Regions from separate parts of the Streptomyces sp. NPDC014870 genome, predicted to be linked through region 2. Evidence: riboswitches for the same ligand, from Rfam matches in the RefSeq annotation. Region 2 holds a riboswitch; each other region holds the start of a gene.
The links. Region 2 has a riboswitch for cobalamin ahead of ACF09C_RS35095 (prenyltransferase/squalene oxidase repeat-containing protein). Riboswitches for the same ligand answer to the same signal wherever they lie in the genome.

Region 1 (3,393 bases), on a different contig from region 2:
GCGCCGCCGAGCGCGGCGACCGGAAGCAGGCGGCGGTGCGGTGCGCCGACGGCCATCCGGGCGGCGTGCGGGGCCATCAGGCCGACGAAGCCGACGGCGCCGCTGACGGAGACCATGACGGCGGTGACGAGCGAGGCGAGGACGAAGACGGCGGCCCGGAAGCGGGCGGTGTCCAGGCCGAGGACGGTGGCGCCCTCCTCGCCGACGAGGAGCAGGTCGAGCGGGCGGGCGAGGGCGACCAGGACCGCGGTGCCGAGGGCGACGACGACCGAGGGAAGCGCGAGGGTGTCCCAGCGGGCGCTGCCGAGGCCGCCGAGGGACCAGAACATGGCTTCCTGGAAGTGCTCGGGCCGCCGGGACAGGACGAGGAACAGGGTGCTCAGCGCCGACAGGATGTAGGAGACGGCGACGCCCGCGAGGACGAGCCGGGCGCCGGTCATCGTGGAGCCGCGCCGGGCCAGGGCGTAGACGAGGACCAGGGCGAGCAGGGCGCCCGCGAAGGCCCCTGCGGGCATGGCGACGGTGGTGGTGACCCCGCCGCCGATGCCGAGGACCAGGACGAGGACGGCCCCGCTGGACGCCCCGGAGGAGATCCCGAGCAGGAAGGGGTCGGCGAGCCGGTTGCGGACCAGGGCCTGCAGGACGGCGCCGACGACGGCGAGTCCGGCGCCGACGACCGCGCCGAGCAGCACGCGCGGGAGCCGGACGTCGAGCACGATCGTGCGGTACGGGGAGGGGGCGGCGCGGCCGGTGAGGATCTCGACGACCTGGCCCACGGGTATCCGTACGGAGCCGAGGGCGACCCCGGCGACGACGGCGGCCGCGAGGGCCGCGAGGAGGCCTGCGACGACGAGCCCGTACGGCAGGCGGCCCCGGCGCCGGCGCCGGGCGGCGGCGGCCTCGGTGGCCGCCGCCGGTCCCGTCACCGCCGTCACCGGTTCGGGTGCAGCTGGGCGGAGAGCTTGTCGACGGCGGCCGGGACGCGGACGCCCAGGACCGCGTCCGAGAGGGGCATGACGGCGAAGCGCTTGTTCTTGATCGCCGGGACGTCCTTGAGGGCCGGGTCGTCCAGGAGGCGCTTCTTCTTCTGCTCGACGGTCGTGGAGCCGTAGTCGTAGATGACGATCACGTCGGGCTTGCGGGCGACGACCTGCTCCCAGGTCGCGTCGCCGAAGGTCTTGTCCAGGTCGGCGAAGACGTTGCGGCCGCCGGCCCGGGTGATCAGCTCGTTGCCGATGCCCTTGCCGCCGGCGGTGAACGCGGTCTTGTCGCCGCTGTCGTAGACGAAGACGGAGACCGGGGCGACGCCCTTGAGCCGCTTCTCGGTCGCCGCGACGGTCTTCTTCGCCTCGGCGGTCCAGTCCGTGCCGCGCTCGGGGACGCCGAAGGTGCGGGCGACCTCGTCGACCTCCCGGTAGAGGTCGGCGAGGGAGGAGGCGCCGGAGGGGCAGTACTCCATGTTGAGGCGGCTCTCGATGCCCGACTTCTTCAGGTCGTCCCGGCCGCGGCCGGCCTTGGCGTCGAAGGCGCTGGCGTAACCCCCGTACACGAAGTCGGGGTTGGCGGCGAGCAGGGCCTCCTTGGAGGGGTACTCCTTGGCGAGCACCGGCACCGCGTCGTAGGCCTTCTTGTACGCGGGCAGGATCCGGTCGTCGAGGTAGGCGGTGCCGACCAGGGACTTCTCCAGACCGAGCGCGAGCATGACCTCGGTGACGTGCTGGTTCATGGTCACGGCCCGCTTCGGCGGCGCCTGGAACGTCGTCTTCACACCGCAGTTGGTGACGGTGTACGGGAATCCCGCGGCGGACTTCCCCGAGGGGGCGGCCTGTTCGGCGGGGGCCGCGCAGGCGGCGAGCAGCGGGACGAGGGCTGCGGCGGGCAGCAGGGTACGGCGGTGCCTGGTCAGCACGGAACGAGCCTCCTCCGGGGATTTCCACGTCCCCAGTCGGTGGTGAGAGGCGGCAGGTCAGTTCCTGGCTCCCAGCGTCCGAAGTCGCTGGTCACAGTGGCGGGACCGTGCCGGATTCGCACCGGCTTCCTGGGTCCTGCCGCCCTGGTGTCGGGTCAGTCTCTCAGGCGTCGTACGCCTCGACGACCTTGACCTCCTCCTCGGTCACCACGCCCTCGACGATCGTGTAGGAGCGGAACTGGAAGGGGCCGGCGCCGTCGACGTCGGCGGTGGAGACCAGGACGTAGTGGGCGCCCGGCTCGTTCGCGTAGGTGATGTCGGTGCGCGAGGGGTACGCCTCGGTGGCGGTGTGCGAGTGGTAGACGATCACGGGCTCCTCGTCCCGGTCGTCCATCTCGCGGTAGAGCTTCAGCAGATCGGCCGAGTCGAACTCGTAGAACGTGGGTGAGCGCGCCGCGTTCAGCATCGGGATGAACCGCTCGGGGCGGCCGCTGCCGGCGGGACCCGCGACCACGCCGCAGGCCTCGTCGGGGTGGTCCGCGCGGGAGTGTTCCACGATCTGGTCGTACAGGGCCCGGGTGATGGTCAGCATGGCGACAGGATAAGCATCGGATCAAGAGGGGCCGCGCGGAGCGCGTCAGGCAGGGTGGTGGTGGGCGACGGGTGGGCCGCCCCGTACCGAGGAGTGGTACGGAGCGGCCCGGATGCTGGACAGGCAGGCGTTACGAGCGCTTCACGAAGGCCGCGCCCTGCGGGTTGCGCGCCTTGAGGACCAGGTACGCGACACCCAGGATCAGGCCCCACAGCGGGGCGCAGTACAGCGAGATCCGCGCGTCCTTGTCGATGCCCATCATCACGATGACCATGCCGATGAAGGCGAGCGAGAAGAGGCTGAGCCAGATGCCGCCCGGGGCCTTGAAGGAGGACTGGGGCAGCTCGCCCCGGTCGGCCTTGAGGCGGAAGCGGACCTGGCAGACCAGGATCATGATCCAGGCCCACATGCCGGAGATGGTGGCGAAGGAGACGACGTAGTTGAAGGCGTCGCCGGGCCACTGGTAGTTGATCCAGACGCCGACCATCATCAGCCCGGCCGAGAAGGACGTGCCGACCAGCGGCAGGCCGTTCTTGGTGAGCTTGGTGAAGAACTTCGGGCCCTGGCCGTTGAGCGCGAGGTCGCGCAGCATGCGGCCGGTGGAGTACATGCCCGAGTTGCAGGAGGAGAGCGCGGCGGTCAGCACGACGAAGTTGACGATCGCGGCGCCGATGCCGAGGCCCATCTTCTCGAAGGCCGCGACGAACGGGGAGACGCCCGGCTGGAAGTGGGTCCACGGGACGACCGACAGGATCATGATCAGCGCGCCGACGTAGAAGACGGCGATGCGCCACGGCACGGTGTTGATCGCCTTGGGCAGGACGGTCTTCGGGTCCTTGGACTCGCCGGCCGTCACGCCGACCAGCTCGACCGCGAGGAAGGCGAACATGAC
Region 2 (3,393 bases):
GCCCGGCAGCGGGCCCCCACCCCCTGGGGCCTCAGGCGCCCCAGCGCAGCGCGATGGTGTCGCCGACGTTGATCGTCTTCTCGCGCAGGGCGCCCGCGAACGAGGAGCCGTCGACGCTGACCTTCCAGGTGTTCGAGCCGCTGTTGGCCTTGCCGTTGACCTCGGTGATCGCGCCGGTTCCCGACGCCGGGGTCACGGAGGTGACGCAGCCGGTCGGGCTCGCGGCGCTCGTCGCGGCGGCGAGAACATCGCCGAGCGTCGTGGTCGTCCCCGTGGGCGTGAAGGACACCGAGCACACCTTGAGGTTGCCGGCGCCGTCGTCGACGGTCAGGGCCAGCTTGGTGGCGGTGCCCGCCGTGAAGGTGGGCTGGGCGACCCACTGGGTGGCCCCGGGGGTGACCGGGACCGGCGGGGCCGTGGTGAAGCCGCCGCCGGCGACCGCGCGCAGCGCGTCGATGGAGGAATAGGCCGAGGGAACGGTGTCGGCTGGCTTGTACTTGAATCCGCCCGCCGGGTTGTACTGGTTGGCGATGAGGAAGTCGACCGGCGTCTTGCCGCTGATCGTGGTGAAGTCGGCCGACTGCGGGTTGAAACCACAGGCGTTGAGGCCCGCGATGCCCCAGCCGTTGGAGCTGGTGTTGACCCCGTAGAGGGAGTTGAAGGCGCCGGAGGAGGCGACCAGCTTGCCCTTGAGGAAGTTCTTGGCCTGGACGACGTCGGTGTCGGTGTTGGGGACGCCGGAGACGCACAGGGCGGCCATCCCGGCACCGGTCATGTCGATGTCGCTCGCCGAGGCGAGACCCGTGGGGTTGCCCTCGACCTTCTGGTAGGTCCAGCCGCCGTCGTTGTGCTGGTTGGCACGGAGGCGGGTGACGATCGCGTCGGTGAGTGCCTGCGGGACGCGGGCGGTGCCGCCTTGGGTCTTCGCGCCGCCCAGCGAAAGGGCCGCGAAGACCGTGCCGTTGAAGTTCGCGGACGGGCCGAAGTAGCCCGGCTCCGCGGTCTGCCAGTAGGAGTAGATGTTCGCGATGAGGTTGCGTGAGGCCGAGACACGGGCCGGGTCGATGCCCGCGGCGTACGCGTTGAGCGTTCCGCGCTCGTAGTCCGTGACGACCGGGGTCGCCGAGGGCCAGGCGGCCGTCGACAGCAGATTCCGGTAGACGGTTCTGGCGTTCTTGGTGGTGTCTCCGCCCGGGGCCACGTCGACGACGGCCGTGCCGGCCGCGGCGAAGGCGCTGAACGCCCACTCGTTGGACAGACCCGAGCCGGCGTACGAACCGTCAGCCGCCTGAAGGGACTTGAGGTACGCGACGCCGTTGGTCTTGGACGTGGCTATCTGCGCGGGGGTCGAGGTCGCGAGAGCGGGAAGCGTGCCGAGGGCGAGGGCGCCGAGCGCCGCCGGCACCACGAGTGAGAGGCGACGGGAGGTACGGGAACGAGACATGACCTGCTCCTGGAAGTCGGCGGACGCCGGCCGCTCCAGTGCACACCTCGCGTCACCGTGTCGGAGCACGGCCGGGCATCGCCGGGGAGCCGCCGTCCGGAACGCGTGGTACGGCTTCGTGTACTGCATCGCCGTCTGGGCATTCGGGCTCGAAAGACGGCCCCCGCCGTCTCATACCGCTGCGCGTCAGCTCCGGATTCGCACCGGATTCCCCCATGTGGCAGCCCAGGACGCTACCTGAACGATCAAGGTACCGCCAGCGGTGCCGCAGGGAGCGGGCGAGGGCCGGTGCCGGGGATCCCCGTGAGACGGACACCATCTTGACGGTCTCAACGGATCCGTGTTGCACTCCGGCTGACAAGCAATCAGCACCAGGGGAAGCCGGTCGAATTCCGGCGCTGACCCGCAACCGTAGACCCGGATCGTCCCGGGTGAGTCGGAATGCCTGGGGCTGGGACTCAGTACGAAGAACGCCGTCGCGGACTACGGCGTGGTCGTCACCGCCTCGCCATGGCATCTCCACTGTGCGGGGCGCATCGCCACGCACGCAGCCGCCCGGCAGAGACGAGGGGCCGCGGTGGGGACCGAACAGCAGGCGAGACGGTGGTGGAGGGCGAGACGGCGGCTTCTGTCCGTCCTGACCGCCTCCTTTCTGACGCTCGGTGCGGGCCTGACCCACCTCACGGCGGCGGCCCCGGCGAGCGCCGACCCGATCGGGAAGTGCACCCGCACGAAGGGCGCCATCGTCGCCGTCGACTTCGGCCACTGGGGCGGCCCTGTGGTGCGCGGCTGCGACACCACTCCCACGACCGGCTACGAACTCCTGCGCTCCGGCGGGTTCAGCACGGCCGGAACGGAGCACGACGGTCCCGCGTTCATCTGCCGCATAGGCAACGGCTCGTTCAACAGCGGTAAGCAGTACCCCACTCCGGCCCAGGAGGACTGCGTCCTCACCCCGCAGGCCACCGCCTACTGGTCGTACTGGATCGCCTCACCCGGCCAGCGGAAGTGGACGTACAGCCCGCTGGGCGCCATGTCCCGCACCCTCAAGCCCGGTGACGTGGACGCCTGGGTCTTCGGCGGCACGGACATCGGCGGCACCAAGGGCAGGCCCTCGTTCACCCCCGACGACGTCCGGGCCGAGGGCGGCGACCCGCCGAACCCCAGCGATCCGCCGGCGCCCAACGTGCCCCCGGGCACGGTCGATCTGCCCGCCGCGACCCGCTGGCTCACCGACCGGCTGACCAACGGGCAGCGCGTCGTCAACGACGGCGACACCACGCCGAACTACCTCGCCACCACCGAGGTCGCCTACGCACTGGCCTCACTCGACAACGAGAACCCCACAGCCCGGCGAATCGCCGACTTCCTCGCCAGGCCTGAACACACCGACGCCTACGCCTACCCCGCCGGGAAGGACGAGGCGCCCGACGCCACCGCCGCCGCCCGCCTCGCGCTCGTCGCCGAGGCCACCGGCAAGGACCCCCGCGCCTTCGGCGGCCACGACCTCCTCGGCGACCTCATGGCGAACGTCTGCCTCAGCGGCTCGGACGCGCCGCAGCCCGTCCCCGGCTGCGCGACCAAGGGCGACTTCCGGACCACCGGACAGACCGAGGGGCAGACCCTCGCCGTCATCGCCCTGCTCAACGGCGGAGTGACGCCGCCTGCCGAGTCGGTGGCGCGCCTGACCCAACTGCAGTGCGACGACGGCGGGTTCCCCAGCTTCCTGATCCTCGACGGCCAGGTGTGCGAGAGCGAGGCACCGACCACCGCGCTCGTCACGCTCGCCCTCCAGCGCGCCGGCGGCCACACCCCGGTGGTCACCAAGGCCCGCTCCTCCCTCAAGAAGGCCCAGTTCAAGACAGGGGCCTGGCCGGCCGCCTCGTACAGCGTCCCCGGCAGCGCGTACGCCACCGGCTGGGTGGCCCAGACACTGCGTGCCCTGGGTG
Region 3 (3,393 bases), on a different contig from region 2:
CCACCAGCTGCACGGTCGTCCGCAGCCGCGTCAGCCCCTTCCGGTCGTACGACACCTCCGTACCGTCGAGCCGGAGGGCCCCGCCGCCGCAGCGCAGGCCCCCGCTCAGCAGCCGCAGCAGCGTCGTCTTGCCGCCGCCGTTGCGGCCGAGCAGCGCGAGCGCCCGGCCCTCCGGCACGGCGAAGTCGACGCCGTCGAGGATCAGCGGCCCGTCCTCGTAGGCGAACGTGGCCTTCACCAGCTCCACGACAGGGGGTGCGGGACTCACGGCAGTGACCTTTCCAGGACGAGGGTGAGGGCGACGAGCCCGGTGAGCAGGGCGGCCGTCGAGGCGAGGAACCGGCCCGAGACCGCCGCCTCGGGCACCAGGACGCGCAGCGTCCCGTCGTAGCCCCGCCCGGCGAGCCCGGACTGCAGCCGCTGGGCCCGGTCGAAGGCGCGGACGAACGAGGTCGCGCCGAGCCCGGCGAGCGAACGCCAGGTCGCCGCCCGCGTCGTCAGCCCGAGGCGGGCCGCCTGCGCCTGTCGGATTTTGGATAGGGAATCCAGAAGGAGAAAACTGATCCGGTACATCACCAGCGCCACGTCCACCACCGGCGCCGGCACCCCCGCCCGCACGAGCCGGGGCAGCACGTCCGACACGGGCGTGGTGAAGGCGAACAGCAGCACGCCCAGGGACGCCGACGAGGTCCGCAGCAGCAGCTCACCGGCATGGACCGGGCCGTCCTGAGCGAGCACGACGAGACCCCGCGCCCCGCCCACCTCGAAGAGGAGCGGGACCGCGCCGGTCACACAGAAGCCCAGCGGGATGCGGAACGCGCGCCACAGCTGACGCCCCGGCACCCCCGCGGGACCGAGCAGGACGGCGAGGGTCGCCGCCGCGACCAGGACGGCACCCGGCCACGGCGGCAGACAGACCGCGCACAGCGTGAGCCCGAAGCCGAGCGCGGCTTTCTCGCACGGGTGACGGCGGCGCCAGCGACTGCTGTGCGCCGCCGCGTCGATCGGCAGCACCGGCGGCTAGACGTCGTCGCCGGACGACGCCGACCGCAGCGCCTTCGCCTTGGCGCGCGCCTCCCCCTGCTTGCGGCCCCGGTGCACACCGAAGTAGTACGCCAGCACACCCGCGCCGAGCGCGGCCTGCAGGGCGAACAGTGCCGACTCGATCTCGCCGGACGCCGGCTCGTAGAGCGGGCTGAACCACGGCTCGTAGTCCGGGGCGATCTCCGTGATCGCCGCCTCCGCCTCGGCGTCTGCCCCGGCGAACGGCTCCTCCTTGTGGTCGCCGAGACCCAGAACCAGCGGGAGCACCGCAAGGGCCGCGACGACGAGCAGGAGCAGGGAGTTGATCTTCGCGTTCCGGCTCATCAGGCGCTCGCCTCCGCCTTCTCGTTCTTCTTGCGGGACGGGAGCAGGACCCCGAGCCTGGTCAGGTCGGCCTTGCTGGACTGCGTGAGCAGCCGCATGACCAGCACGGTGAGCAGACCCTCGCTGACGGCGAGCGGCAGCTGCGTGACGGCGAAGATGGAACCGAACTTGGCCAGCGCCCCGAGCACACCGCTGCCCGGGTCGGGGAAGGCCAGCGCGAGCTGGACGCTGGTGACGCAGTACGTCGACAGGTCGGCGACGAACGCGCCGAAGAACACGCTCACCATGAGCGGCACGTCGAACCGGCGCAGCAGCCAGTACGTACCGAATCCGGCCCACGGCCCGACGATCGCCATCGAGAACACGTTGGCCCCGAGCGTCGTGAGCCCGCCGTGCGCCAGCAGCAGCGCCTGGAACAGCAGGGTGATCGTGCCCAGGACCGCCATCACGGGCGGGCGGAACAGGATCGCGCCCAGGCCCGTACCGGTCGGGTGCGAGCAACTGCCCGTGACCGACGGGATCTTGAGGGCCGACAGGACGAAGGTGAACGCGCCGGACGCGCCGAGCAGCAGGGTGGACTCGGGGTTGGCCTTGACCTCACGGGTCAGCGCGCGGACGCCGTGGACGACGAAGGGAGCGGACGCGACGCCCCAGGCGGCCGCGTGCACAGGGGGCAGATACCCCTCGGCTATATGCATGGTTGGGAGACCCTCTCCAGCACCTCGTGGATGGACAACGCACCTTGGCCGGTCTCCTGGCTGACGGGTCATGCCGCCGCGGCTCCGCCTTCCCACACCACCGCGGTCTCCCGCAGCGGTCCAGTGGCTTCCCCGGAGGGATGGAGCCGGACTTCCCGATCACAGTGGCGAGGGCCGCACCGGTACCGCACCGGTTTCCCGTACACCAAGGCGCTGTGACATTAGTGGGTTGACCAGGTACATCACAACACGGGGGCACTCCGGGACGGTGTGTGACACATCTCCCGCGCGCCCCCTGCCCGCCTCTCCTGCCCCTGGTGCGCGCTCACTCCTTCCGGTACGTGTACGCCTCCGCCGCCGCGGCCGACACCGCGTCCAGGTCGCCGCCCGCGCTCGCCGTCACGAGCGCGGCGACGGCGCCCTCCACGAAGGGCGCGTCCACCAGCAGCGCCCCCTCGGGCAGCTCGTCGCCCTCGGCGAGCAGTGCCTTCACCGTCAGGACTGCGCTCCCGAGGTCGACGAGGAGAGCCACCCCGGCGCCCCCGTCGACCGCCTTCGCCGCCTCGACGATCCGCTCGGAGCTGGTGCCGAGCCCTCCGTCCGGGGTGCCTCCGGCGGCGGCGACCGGCGCGGTCGCCCCACATCCCGCCAGCCCCCGGGCCAGCTCGGCCACGGAGTCGGCCACCGCCGCGCTGTGCGAGACCAGCACGATGCCCACCTGACCGGTCATGCGGCGGCCACCTCCGCGAGCGCGGCGATCAGCAGCGCCGACGAGGTCGCCCCGGGGTCCTGGTGCCCGATCGAGCGCTCGCCCAGATAGCTCGCCCTGCCCTTGCGCGCCCGCAGGGGTACGGTCGCCAGGGCACCGGCCTCGGCCGCGTCCCGGGCGGCGGCGAACGAGTCGCCGAGCGCCTCGGCCGCGGGCACGAGCGCGTCCAGCATCGTCTTGTCGCCGGGCTTGGCACCGCCCAGCTGAGCGACGCCGGCGACCCCTGCGGTCAGCGCCGCCGCAAGCTCCTCCCGCGTCACCGCTCCGGCCTCGCCGAGCGCCTTGCCGGTGCGGCGCAGCATCGTCCCGTAGAGCGGCCCGGACGCGCCGCCGACGGTGGAGATCAACTGCCGCCCGGCCAGGACGAGTACGGCCCCCGGGGTCTCCGGCAGCTCCTTGTCCAGGACCTCCGTCACGGCGGCGAACCCCCGCTTCAGATTGGCGCCGTGGTCGGCGTCGCCGATCGCCGAGTCGAGCTCGGTGAGCCGGTCGGCCTCGCGCTCGACGGCGCCGGCGGCCGCGGCCAGCCAGCGACGGAAGAAGGCGCCGTCGAACAGC
Region 4 (3,393 bases), on a different contig from region 2:
TCGGCGACGCCGGGGGCACGACGGCGAGCGGCGCGGTCGGTCTCCTCGACCCGACCCGTCCCGACGAGCCGATGCGGCTCGACACCGTCTTCGACATCGCCAGCCTCACCAAGATCGTCGCCGTGTGGGCCGTCATCGGCACCCTCGTCGAAGAAGGCAAGCTCCAGCTCCACACCCCACTCGGCGCCTTCTGGCCCGAGGTCGCTGGCCACCCGCTCGCCCAGGTCACCACCCACGAGCTCCTGACCCACACCGCCGGTCTCCCCCTGCGCGCCAACCTCAGAAACCTCTACGGCACCGACCCCCAGGACATCCGCGACGGCGTCCTCCACGAGGCTCTCCACCGTGCGCCCAGCCAGGCCGTCGAGTACACCGACCGGGCCGCCCTCATCCTCGGCTACCTCGCCGAGTACCTCGCCGGTCAGCCCCTCGACCTCCTGGCGGCCAGCCGCGTCTGGGAGCCGCTCGGCATGACCGAGACCCGCTTCGGCCCCCTCCCCGCGGCCGTAGTCCCCCGCTGCGCCCCCACCGAACGGGACGAGGAAACCGGCACCCACCTCCAGGGCACCGCCCACGACTTCTCCGCCCGCCTCCTCGGCGGCACCTGCGGCATCGCCGGCACTTTCTCCACCCTCGACGACCTCACCCGCTTCCTCCAGCACATGCTGGCCCCGACGCAGGCCGCCTTCGGCCGGACCTGGATCTGCGACTCCCTGCGCATCCACACCGGAGAACTCACCCCGGCACGCGGCCTCTTCTGGCACCCAGCCCCCGGCACCGGGCTGCGCGACGACGTCTGGGTCCACTACGGCTTCACCGGCACCGGCATGTGGATCAGCCCGAGGCAGCAGCGATGGGCAATCCTCCTCACCAACAAGCTCTACTTCACCCGCGACCGCGAACCGCTCACCGCCGTACGCGACTCCTACCGCGAGTCGGTCTTTACGGACGGCACCCTGCCGGGACGCGCACGGGCCGATCGGTGATCCAGTCCCCAGACGCGACGAGGCCGCGGGTCCCGCAGAGCGGCACGAGCCCTGCGGGGTTCCCACGGCCCGTTGGCCGGTCACTTCGATCAACACCCGTGACATGTACAAGGCGGACAGGGCATGGGTATGGACCTCGGTGACGCCGAGCGCGTCGGTCACCACCTGTGCGGCCTCGGGGCGTCGCGGGTCAGCAGACGCAGGCGGGAGACGCCGAGTTCGCGCAGTTGGCTCACGCCGGCGCCGGCGCGCACGGCGTCGGAGACGCCTGCGAGCACGAGCCAGCGGCGTGAAAGCCCCCGGCCGGACGGTGGTCGCAGCCACGGCACCGTCCGGCCCGGCCTGCCTGTCGCGCGCAGGTCAACAGCCATGCGCACGCCCCAGTACCGGGTGATTCCCAAGCTTGTAGCGCGGGTTCAATTCCCGTCATCCGCTCGTGAACGAAACCCAGGTCACGGTCTCGGGACTTCTTCGTTGTCCAGGTCGCGTGGGGCTGCCGTGCCGCGCACGCGTCCATCAAGGCCATTCGGTGGCCGCTTGCTGTGGCTCGTCGCACAGATGTGGGTCTGGCGGGGCTGTGGCCGGTTCTGCGATGCTTCCGTCCGTCAAGCGACGGCGGAACGAGGAAGCCGGTGAGATTCCGGCACGGTACCGCCACTGTGTAGGGGGAGCGACTCCGCCCATGGCCACCGCCCCATCCGGGGGTGGGAAGGCCGGAGAAGCTGTGATCCCGAGTCAGGAGACTCACGCCGTCGCACCTCGATGTACGGGGCGGATTTCCCCAGGAGAGGCGGTGGCACTCGTGTGCCTGTGTACGTGTGGGGTCGGCTTCACGCTGCCCTTGGCCCGTCGGAGCCGACCTGTCCGGCTTGACGTAGGGGTCCGTTCCCCCAGGTTCTGACGACCTCCTCCTTCAGCGAGTTCCTTTTCGTACGCCTCATCCGCGCACCGGTATGCCGGTACGCGCTGCCCACGCACGCCACCAGGAGTCACCTTGTCCGTACGATCCGTCATGCCCGACCGGCGTCGGGCCGCCGCGGCGGCCTTCCTCGCCGTCGCCCTCACGCTCACCGCGTGCGGCGGCGACGTCGGCACCACAGCCGACCCCAAGACCCGGGCCGAGGGTGAAGGGTGCATCAAGGACTTCGACCCGGCCAAGGACTACTTCCCGGTCAAGTCGACGATGAAGCACGCCGAGAACTTCACGCTCCGGTACGAGAAGAGCTATCAGGTCCTCACCGTCAAGGAGCCCTTCCCCAAGGGCAAGCCGGAGTCGTACGTACTGGTCAAGTGCGGTGCCCCCAAGCCGAAGCTGACCGGTGACCTGGCCTCCGCGCAGCAGGTCACCGTCCCCGTCAAGAGCCTGTACTCCGCCTCCACCACCCACTTGCCGCTGCTGACCGAGACCGGCACCCTGGACGTCCTGACCGGTGTCGCGAGCGCCACCGCCATCTCCTCCGCCGAGGTGCTCGAGCGGGTGAAGGCGGGCAAGGTCACCGAGTACGCCAAGGACCGCACCCTCAACGCCGAGACGGTCATCGGCGCCAAGCCCGATGTGCTGATGACCCAGGGCACCGACGACCCGCAGTACCCGAAGCTGCGTCAGGCGGGCATCGCCGTGGTCGCCAACGCCGAGTGGCTGGAGGCCAGTCCGCTCGGCCGCGCCGAGTGGGTCAAGGCGATGGCCGCACTCACGGGGGCGGAGAAGCGCGCCGGCGAGGTGTTCGACACCATCGAGGGCGACTACCGGAAGGTCGCCGCGAAGGGCGCGCAGGCAGTCAAGGCGGGCAAGCCCGTCGAGGTGCTGCCCGGCACGATGTATCAGGGCACATGGTCCATGCCTGCGGGCGGCAGCTACGCCGCCCGGCTGATCAAGGACGCGGGCGGTACCTACCCGTGGGCCGGCGAGGCGGGCACCGGCGGCCTCCAGCTGAACTTCGAAGCCGTGTACGCCAAGGGCGGCCAGGCCCCGGTCTGGATCGCCGACCAGCAGTGGAAGTCCACCGCCGACGCGGTGAAGGCCGACAGCCGGTACGGGCAGCTGAAGGCCGTGTCCGGCGGCGCCGTGTGGACGAACCAGAAGGCGCTCGGTCCCGGCGGCGGCAACGACTACTTCGAGCGCGGTGTGCTGCGCCCGGACCTGGTCCTCGCCGACCTGTTCGCGCTGATGCACCCGGACCAGGCGAAGGGGCACACCTTCACCTTCTACCGGCCGGTGCCCAAGGCGTGACGATGCATCAGACAGCCGTGTCGGCACCGGCCGCGGGCACCCCGCGGCCGGTGCGGCGGCGCCTCGTCGTCGTCCTCGCCCTCGCGGCCGGGACCGCCGTGCTGTTCGTCCTCACCATCGCCACCGGCTCCCATCCGGTGCCGGTTGCCGAGGTGGTACGGGTCCTGTTCGGTGGCA

Region 1: linked by a shared signal. The riboswitch ahead of ACF09C_RS19940 (ABC transporter substrate-binding protein) and the one ahead of ACF09C_RS35095 (prenyltransferase/squalene oxidase repeat-containing protein) in region 2 are both predicted to bind cobalamin.
Region 3: linked by a shared signal. The riboswitch ahead of ACF09C_RS01855 (energy-coupling factor ABC transporter permease) and the one ahead of ACF09C_RS35095 (prenyltransferase/squalene oxidase repeat-containing protein) in region 2 are both predicted to bind cobalamin.
Region 4: linked by a shared signal. The riboswitch ahead of ACF09C_RS11435 (ABC transporter substrate-binding protein) and the one ahead of ACF09C_RS35095 (prenyltransferase/squalene oxidase repeat-containing protein) in region 2 are both predicted to bind cobalamin.

The regions. Positions count from the first base shown of each region.
Region 1 is NZ_JBIBWQ010000006.1:412,919-416,311, forward strand. Features, by position in the region: gene ACF09C_RS19935 (FecCD family ABC transporter permease) at 1-935, opposite strand, end outside; gene ACF09C_RS19940 (ABC transporter substrate-binding protein) at 932-1,906, opposite strand; cobalamin riboswitch at 1,943-2,068, opposite strand; gene ACF09C_RS19945 (Mov34/MPN/PAD-1 family protein) at 2,073-2,501, opposite strand; gene ACF09C_RS19950 (amino acid permease) at 2,632-3,393, opposite strand, start outside.
Region 2 is NZ_JBIBWQ010000015.1:63,962-67,354, forward strand. Features, by position in the region: gene ACF09C_RS35090 (hypothetical protein) at 32-1,444, opposite strand; cobalamin riboswitch at 1,560-1,705, opposite strand; cobalamin riboswitch at 1,774-1,912, shown strand; gene ACF09C_RS35095 (prenyltransferase/squalene oxidase repeat-containing protein) at 2,022-3,393, shown strand, end outside.
Region 3 is NZ_JBIBWQ010000001.1:433,684-437,076, reverse strand. Features, by position in the region: gene ACF09C_RS01870 (ATP-binding cassette domain-containing protein) at 1-268, opposite strand, end outside; gene cbiQ (cobalt ECF transporter T component CbiQ) at 265-1,014, opposite strand; gene ACF09C_RS01860 (energy-coupling factor ABC transporter substrate-binding protein) at 1,021-1,368, opposite strand; gene ACF09C_RS01855 (energy-coupling factor ABC transporter permease) at 1,368-2,066, opposite strand; cobalamin riboswitch at 2,095-2,319, opposite strand; gene ACF09C_RS01850 (PTS-dependent dihydroxyacetone kinase phosphotransferase subunit DhaM) at 2,392-2,796, opposite strand; gene dhaL (dihydroxyacetone kinase subunit DhaL) at 2,793-3,392, opposite strand.
Region 4 is NZ_JBIBWQ010000003.1:595,578-598,970, reverse strand. Features, by position in the region: gene ACF09C_RS11445 (serine hydrolase domain-containing protein) at 1-986, shown strand, start outside; gene ACF09C_RS11440 (hypothetical protein) at 1,145-1,357, opposite strand; cobalamin riboswitch at 1,568-1,753, shown strand; gene ACF09C_RS11435 (ABC transporter substrate-binding protein) at 1,981-3,216, shown strand; gene ACF09C_RS11430 (FecCD family ABC transporter permease) at 3,219-3,393, shown strand, end outside.